Regions from separate parts of the Sphingomonas sp. Leaf62 genome, predicted to be linked through region 2. Evidence: riboswitches for the same ligand, from Rfam matches in the RefSeq annotation. Region 2 holds a riboswitch; the other holds the start of a gene.
The links. Region 2 has a riboswitch for cobalamin ahead of ASE91_RS06395 (putative oxygenase MesX). Riboswitches for the same ligand answer to the same signal wherever they lie in the genome.

Region 1: another riboswitch for cobalamin. It lies ahead of ASE91_RS18415 (TonB-dependent receptor plug domain-containing protein); the one in region 2 lies ahead of ASE91_RS06395 (putative oxygenase MesX).

The regions. Positions count from the first base shown of each region.
Region 1 is NZ_LMLN01000032.1:28,931-33,296, forward strand. Features, by position in the region: gene ASE91_RS18400 (hypothetical protein) at 1-656, opposite strand, end outside; gene ASE91_RS18405 (NmrA family NAD(P)-binding protein) at 723-1,622, shown strand; gene cobU (bifunctional adenosylcobinamide kinase/adenosylcobinamide-phosphate guanylyltransferase) at 1,644-2,168, opposite strand; cobalamin riboswitch at 2,194-2,394, shown strand; gene ASE91_RS18415 (TonB-dependent receptor plug domain-containing protein) at 2,531-4,366, shown strand, end outside.
Region 2 is NZ_LMLN01000010.1:20-4,385, forward strand. Features, by position in the region: gene ASE91_RS06390 (methionine synthase) at 245-1,273, opposite strand; gene ASE91_RS06395 (putative oxygenase MesX) at 1,302-2,279, opposite strand; cobalamin riboswitch at 2,406-2,629, opposite strand; gene ASE91_RS06400 (hypothetical protein) at 2,837-3,637, shown strand; gene thrS (threonine--tRNA ligase) at 3,775-4,366, shown strand, end outside.

The DNA.
Region 1 (4,366 bases), on a different contig from region 2:
CGGTTCAGCCGGTACTGGATGTCTGGCCACAGCGCCGATGGTACCCCGTCGACCCGGTTGCGGCGCGCCAAGCCTAGCGACTGCAGCCCATCGCGATCGGCCGCTGCGGTGAGCCAGCCGAGAGACGTCAGCAGCGCGACATCGGGCCGTTCGTCGGTATCGAGTTGCAGGATCCAGCCGGTCGTCAATGCCTGCACCCGGTTGCGTTGCGCGGCGAAGTCGCCGTCGAGCGGATGGGCGACGATCCGCGCCCAAGGTACTTGCCCGGTGAGCGCCGCCGCCTCGCCGGGCGTGCCGTCGAGCAGGACGATCGCGCGGGGAAAACCGGAGCGCAACCCCGTCAGCATCGCCGCGACCCCGTCGGCTTCACTGGCGCGCGCGATCATGCCGAGCGTCACGGCATGCGGCTGCGGTGTCGCAGGTTTACCGTCGACCAGCCCCAGCGCCCATGCCGCATTGCGGCGGGCATGGGGGGACAGCGCGAAGCTGTGTTCGGGCGTGCCGGTGCGCAGGGTGTCGGCGATCGCGGCGCGAAGCGCGGCCGGGTCGAAGGCGAGATCGGCGACCGTCAGCCCGCAATGGGTGCATTCGGGCAGCGCGCGGTCGTGCCAGTTGGCGTTGCCGCAGATCGGGCAGCGTGGCCAATCCTGATTCATCCCATCCGCCCCCTTGCGTTGCTGCGTCGGGGAACGCACGACGTCGTGTGGCGGTTCGGAGGATTGATGCGGGAAACGACCAACGACACGATCATCGTCGCAGGCGCGACCGGCGACCTTGGTGGACGGATCGCGAAGGCGGCCGTTGTACGCGGCGCGAAGGTGCGGGCGCTGGTCCGCCCCGAGACCGCGGCCGAGCGCATCGCCGCACTGGAAGCGATCGGGGCCGAACCCTGTCCGGTCGATTTCGACGATGCGCAGGCGCTGGCCCATGCCTGTCGCGGGGTGTTGTGCGTGGTATCGGCGCTGAACGGGCTGGGCGAGACGATTCTGGATACCCAGACACGGTTGCTCGATGCGGCGCTGGGCGGCGGGGCGGCACGGTTCATTCCGTCCGATTTCTCGATCGATTATCGCGCGTTGCCGACCGGCACCAACCGCAATTTCGACCTGCGTCGCGCGTTCCGCACCCGGATCGACACCGCGCCGATCATGGCGACGTCGATCTTCAACGGCGCATTCGCCGATATGCTCAACGGACAGATGCCGTTGATCCAGCGGCGGGTGCGGCGGGTGCTGTACTGGGGCGATGCCGACACGAAGTTCGCGCTGACGACCAAAGACGATGTCGCCGCCTATACCGCCGCCGCCGCGCTCGACCCCGCCGCGCCGCGCGACCTGCATATCGCGGGGGCTGAGGTCAGCGCGCGCGATCTGGCGGCGTTGATGGGCGAAGTGACGGGGCGGCCCTATGGTCTGCTGCGCGCCGGATCGCTGGCGGCGCTGTCGCGGATGATCGGGGTGACGCGCCGGCTGTTCCCCGCGCGCGATCAGGTGTTTCCGGCGTGGCAGGGGATGCAGTATCTCCACAATATGTTCGACGGTCGCGCACCGTCGGCGCCGGTGGATAACGGGCGGTATGACGTGGCGTGGACGCCGTTGCGCGAGGTGGTGGCGCAGGGATGATCCTATCCCCCTGCGCGGGGGTCACCGCGTTGCGTGTGGATCGAACCGCTCCAGCGGCAACACCATCCCCGCGACCACGAACCAGCTGCGGTCGACCGTCGCCGCCACCGCCTGATTGAGCCGCCCCGCCGCGTCGCGGAACCGGCGGCCGAGCGGGTGGTCGGGGACGATGCCCATGCCGACCTCGTTGCTGACCAGCAGCACCGGATGTGCCGCCCGGCCGATCGCGGCGAGCAGATCGGTGGTGTGGCGGTCGATATCATGGTCGCCCAGCATCAGGTTCGACAGCCACAGCGTCAGGCAGTCGACCAGTAACGGCCCCGTCGCCGCATCGATCGCGTTTGCCAGATCGATCGGGCATTCGACCGTGTGCCATCCCGGACCACGATCGGCGCGGTGGCGGGCGATGCGGTCGGTCATTTCCTCGTCCCACGCCTCCGCCGTGGCGAGATAGGTCCATGGCCCCGCCAGCGCCTCGCACGCCGCCTGCGCCAGCCGGCTCTTACCCGAGCGCGCGCCGCCCATGAACAGGGTTGTCGTCGCCATCTTGTCCTGTGCCCCGATGCGCTCTAAGGGCGCGGATGCGACAGGTTCCCAGAAACGGGATGAAAAGGGAACCCGGAAGCGCGTTTTAGACGCGTCATCCGGGGCTGCCCCCGCAACTGTGACCGGCGAGCCTTGCTCCTCCGCGTGCCACTGGACTTCGGTCCGGGAAGGCCGGGCAAGGCGACGACCCGGAAGCCAGGAGACCTGCCCGTCGCGGTTGTCCTTCGCGCGGACGGGGTGTGCCGGGCGATCGAGGGTTTCCTCGCGTGACGACGTCGTTTGGGGGTCGTGCGCGAATGGGAACAGCCTGTTCCCGCGTCATCGGTGCGCGTCCCCTTGGTTATGTCTGGGGGGAGTGCCTCATGAAGATTTCGAAGACCCGTTTGCTGTTGCTGCCGTGCCTGTTCGCGGCTGCCCCGGCCTTCGCGCAGAGCGCGCAATCGTCGGTCGGCCTCGAACGCGTGGCGGGGGAAGGCGACGAGATCGTCGTCACCGCCAACCGCGAAGCCCGCCCGGTCGATACCGTGGGGCAGGCGATCACCGTGCTCGACCTCGCCACCATCGAACAGCGGCAGGCGGTGGTCGTATCCGACCTGTTGCGCCAGACGCCGGGCGTCACCGTTACCCGCAACGGCGGCATCGGCACGACGACCAGCGTCAACATCCGCGGCGCGGACAGCGACCAGACCGTGGCGCTGATCGATGGCGTGAAGCTCAACGATCCGTCCTCGCCCGGCGGCGGGTTCAATTTCGGCAATCTGCTGGTCGGCAATATCGCCCGGATCGAAGTGCTGCGCGGGGCGCAGTCGGTGCTGTGGGGCAGCCAGGCGATCGGCGGCGTCGTCAACCTCATCACCCGCCAGCCGACCGACGCGCTGTCGATCAACGTGCGCGGCGAGGGCGGCTCGTTCGGCACCGGACAGGGGTTCGCGAACATCTCGGGCAAGGCCGGACCGGTATCGGCCAGCATCGGCGGCGGCTTCCTGACCACCGACGGCATCTCGGCCTATGCGCCGGGGCGCGAGGCGGACGGCTATCGCAACTATGGCGCGAACGGCAGCGTGTCTCTGGCGCTGGCCGACAGCGTGTCGGTCGATGTGCGCGGCTTCTATTCGAACGGGCGGACCGAGATCGACGGGTTCCCCGCGCCGACGTTCAGCTTCGGCGATACCCGCGAATACGGCGATGCCGAACAATGGACCGGCTATACCGGTCTGAACGCCGCGCTGTTCGACGGGCGGTTCCGCAACCGCATCGGCTATGCCCATACGTCGAGCAACCGGACCAACACCGACCCCGATGGCACGCCGACCGAGACGTTCCGGGGGAAGGGGCGCAACGACCGCATCGATTATCAGGGGTCGTTCGATATCACCGACGCGGTGTTCGCGACCTTCGGTGTCGAGCGCGAGGTGTCGCGCTTCACGACGTCGAGCTATGGCGGTCCGGCGACGACCGGTCGGGCGCGGCTGCTGGGCGTCTATGGCCAGTTGGCGGTGACGCCGATCGAGAACCTGACGCTGACCGGCGGCGTGCGGCATGACGACCACAATGTCTTCGGCGGGGCGACGGTGTTTTCGGGCAGCGGCGTGTGGTCGCCGAACGCCGGCAACACCGTGTTGCGCGCGAGCTATTCGGAAGGGTTCAAGGCACCGACCCTGTTTCAGTTGCAGAGCGAATATGGGAATGCGGCGCTCACCCCGGAGCGTTCGCAGGGCTGGGATGCGGGTATCACCCAGCGCGGGTTGAACGGCGCGGTCGAGGCGAGCGCGACATGGTTCGATCGCACGTCGAAGGATTTGATCGCGTTCGTGTCGTGCTTCGGCGTGACGGCCGGCGTCTGTGTGAGCAAGCCGAACGGCACCTATGACAATATCGCCCGCGCCGAGGCGAAGGGGCTGGAGTTCGCGCTGAAGCTGCGGCCGGTAGAGGCGTTCACCTTCGCTGCCGCCTATACGTGGCTGGATGCGCAGAACCGGTCGGCCGGGACCGCCAGTTTCGGGCGCAAGCTGGCGCGGCGGCCGGCCGACAGCCTGAGCGTCAACGCCGATTATCGCTGGGCGTTCGGGCTTGGCGTCGGCGCGACCGTCACCATGGTCGGCGACAGTTTCGACAATGCGTCGAACGCGCGGCGGCTGGACGGATATGTCCTGACCGATCTGCGCGCATCGTTCCCGGTGACCGAACGGGTCGACGTC
Region 2 (4,366 bases):
GTCACGCTGAGCAAATGCCTCTCCACTTAAGCGGGGCAAGTCCACCCTTCGCATGCACCGCATCCGTCATACACCCTGCATTGGCAAATCGAGAATTTTTCCTGCCGGCATAGCCAACAGGGATGATCGCCGCGACCATCACCCTGAAGAGAATGGTAAGGATATAGACGTCATCCGCGGCCGTTAGAGAATGGTATCTACCCTGAATACTCCCGTATTGACCGCCCCTGTCGCCTGTTCGTGGTCAAGCCGCCAATTCCTTGCGGATGATTTCCGCACCGGCACCCAGTGCCTTCAGCTTGCCCCGCGCGACGTCGCGCGACAGCGGTGCCATACCGCAATTGGTGGCGGGCAGAAGCTTGTCGGCGTCGACGAAGCGCAGTGCGTTGCGCAGCGTGTCGGCGACCTGCTCGGGCGTCTCGACGGTGTCGGTGGCGACGTCGATCGCGCCGACCATTACCTTCTTGCCGCGGATCAGTTCGATCAGGTCCATCGGCACGCGCGAATTCTGGCATTCGAGCGAAATGATATCGATCGTCGACTTTTGCAGGTTGGGGAAGGTTTCCTCATACTGGCGCCATTCGGAGCCGAGCGTCTTCTTCCAGTCGGTATTCGCCTTGATGCCATAGCCGTAGCAGATGTGAACGGCGGTTTCAGCCTTCAGTCCTTCGGCCGCGCGCTCCAGCGCGGCGATGCCCCAGTCATTGGCTTCGTCGAAGAAGACGTTGAACGCGGGTTCGTCGAACTGGATGATATCGACGCCGGCCGCCTCCAGCTCGCGGGCTTCCTCGTTGAGGAGGCAGGCGAATTCCCACGCCAGTTTCTCGCGACTCCGATAGTGCGCGTCGTACAGGGTGTCGATCATCGTCATCGGTCCCGGCAGCGTCCATTTGATCGGCTGTTCGGTCTGGGCGCGCAGGAAACGGGCGTCGTCGACGAAGACCGGCTTCGACCGCGAGACGGCGCCGACGACCGTCGGCACGCTGGCGTCGTAGCGGTTGCGGATGCGTACCGTCTCGCGCTTCTCGAAATCGACGCCGTCCAGATGCTCGATGAAGGTCGTGACGAAATGCTGGCGGGTCTGTTCGCCGTCACCGAGAATGTCGATCCCCGCCTGCCGCTGATCGTCGACCGCCAGACGCAAGGCGTCCTGCTTGCCCGCGATCAGTTCGTCGCCCTCCAGTTTCCACGGTGACCACAGGGTCTCGGGCCGGGCGAGCCAGGAAGGCTTGGGCAGGCTGCCCGCGGTGGTCGTCGGCAACAGGGTCGTCATGATGCAAAATCTTTCGTGTAGCTGGGAATCACAGGCCGCAGGTCGCGGACCAGCGCCGGAGCGCGGCGCCATGCGGCTTGATGACATGCTCCTCGGCAAACTTGCCCTGCCGGGCGGCGAGCCGGCTGCGCTCCTCGCGATCATAGACGATGCGGGTCAGCGAATAGTCCTGATAGGTCAGGCTCGGCCGGTATTGCTCGGCGGCTACCGAATTGGCGTTGTAGATCTCCGGCCGATAGATCTTCTGGAAGGTCTCCATCGTGGCGATGGTGCTGGCCAGTTCGAGGTTGGTGTACTCGCTGACCAGATCGCCGATATGATAGAAGGCCAGCGGCGCGACGCCGTGCGGCGGCATGAAGTAGCGCACCGTCATGCCCATCTTCGCGAAATAGGCGTCGGTCGCGGAGGAACGGCCGGTGCGATATTCGACGCCGAGGATCGGATGCGTGTTGGCGGTCCGGTGATAGACTTCCTTGCTCGACACGCTCAGGCAGATGACCGGGGCCTTGCGGAAACGGTCGCGATAGGCGCCGGAACCGAGGAACTGCTTGAACAGATTGCCGTGCAGGTCGCCAAACCCCTCCGGCGCGCCGCTGCCCCCGGCCTTGAAGTGATCCGGCAGGACGACGCTGAAGTCATAGTCCCGGACATAGGAGGAGAAATTGTTGCCGACCATGCCGTCGGTCCGCTCGCCGCGGGTCCGGTCGATAACGACCGTGTGCAGGATCTCGATCAGCGGGAAGGGTTCGGCGTCCTTGCCGGTCCGAAGCGCGGCCGAGACGATCGTCAGCTCCAGCGCGTAGCGATCCCCCGTAGGATTGTCCCAGTGCATCAGTGCGTTGAAGCGATGGTCGATCATCGCCAGCGTGTTGCGCAGATTTTCCTGCCGGCTTGTCCCCCGTGCGAGATTGGCGAAGTTGGTGGTGATGCGCGTGTTGTCGGCCGGACGATACTCCTCGTCGAAGGACAAGCTGCTGAGCGTAAACGTGAAGCCGCTATTCGTCATGACTCACCCAAGCTTTGCGGGCGGGAGGTCTGGCGAAAGCGCGCAGGGTACGGACGGGCCGGGAAGGCATCACGCCACGGACCGTCGCATCAAGCGCGATCCACCGGAGGAACCCCCGTCCGAGGAACGTTATGGCGTCGAAAGGCAGGTCTCCTGGCTCACGGGTCACTGCGGTGGCTCCGGCCTTCCCAGGCTCCTTGCGGGAACCCAGTGACACGAAATGGAGCCGCCGCTCGCCGCTTACAGTTGCGGGGGCAGCGCCGGATTCTGCCCCGAAGGACACCACCGGCTTCCCGTCTTAGCCCCATCGCCACGCCTGGGATAGGGAACCTCGACATGGGCGTTCAACACCATCGGGCTAGGACTGTCAATGATGATATAAAGATATCTTTATATGACGGTGATGTTCTCTGCGCGAAGATGGGTACGGCGATGATGACCGCTATACGGGACGACGCTCGACAATCTCTCGCGCCACGCGCGCCGTTTGTCGGTTGGCCGGCGATACGCGTTCTTTCCCGTCGCCCTTGCGCTTCGGCTGCGCTAGGGGCTTCGGCGTGGCGACGCAGGTGATTCAACAACGGTTCTCCGCGCAAAGCCCGCCGCCGCTGTCGCGGCGCCTGACGACGCTGGTGCTGGTCGTCGCGATCCATGTGCTGATCCTGTGGCTGTTGCTGCGCATCGCCCCCACGATGATGTCGCCGCCGCCGGGTGAGAAATCTCCGCTGGTCGTCGACATGCTGCCCGCCGACCGGGTCGCGCCCGCCGCCGCCCCGGCCAAACAGGTCCAGCGCAAGGCCGCCGCCGGCAGCGCCGCGACCGCCCCGCCCACCGCGACGGTGACGCCGCCGCCCGAGGTTCCGCCGCCCCCGCCGGTCCCCGCCGACCGTTCGTCCGACGTCTGGTCAAAGGTCATTCCGATGACCGGCCGCGAATTCGCACGGGCCGCCATCACCCCCGGCACCCGCAGCGCGGAGGGGGTCGGCACCGGCAGTGCGACGGGTGACAGCGGCGACGGCGATGCGGAGGCCGATACCGGCGGCGGCAGCGGTGGCGGCGAGCGCCTTTACGCCGCCGACTGGTACCGCCGCCCGACCCATACCGAGCTGGCGACCTATCTGCCCCGCCGCGCGCAACAGGGCTGGGGCGAGGTCGCGTGCCGGACCATTCCCAACAATCAGGTGACCGATTGCCGCGAAATCGGCCAGTCGGCGCGCGGATCGGGCCTGGCCGGCGCGGTGCGACAGGCGGCGTGGCAATTCCGCATCCTGCCGCCGCGCGTCGGCGGGCGGCCGCTGATCGGCAGCTGGGTCCGCATCCGGATCACCTATACCGACGCGGGCGCGGCGGTGGAGTGATCCCTGACGCTTGCCGCCATTCCGGCCTTCGCCGGAAGGACGGTGTGGGCGAGTAGGAGCGCGCGTGTCCTTGCCCTCCCCGCCCCCAGCGGCTAGTCGGCAGGCGTTTATCTCCCTTGCATGTCAGGTCGCTTCGCATGTCCGCATTGTTCCGCATCACCCTCCCCGACGGTGCCGTCCGTGAGGTGACGCCGGGCACTACGCCGGCCGACATCGCCGCCGCGATCTCGCCGGGTCTGCGCAAGGCGGCGATCGCCGCGCGGGTCGACGGGCAGGTGCGCGACCTGAACCGACCGTTCGACGGCGATGCGGCGCTGGCGCTGGTGACGACGAAGGACGAGGCCGATGCGCTCGAACTGCATCGCCACGACTTCGCGCACGTCCTCGCCGAAGCGGTGCAGACGCTCTACCCGGGCACGCAGATCACCTTCGGTCCGGCGACCGACGACGGCTTCTATTACGACTTCGCGCCCGCGCCGGGCCGTGGGCCTTTCACCGACGAGGACCTGCCACTGATCGAGGCGGAGATGCGCAAGATCATCGCGAAGGGCGAGAAGTTCGAGCGCGAGGTCGTGACCCGCCAGCAGCTGATCGACCGCTGGACGCAGCAGGGCGAGACCTTCAAGGCGGAGTGGGCCGCCGAACTGCCCGAGGGTGAAGAGCTGACCATCTACCGGCAGGGCCAGTGGCTCGACATGTGCCGCGGGCCGCACCTCGAATCGACGGCGA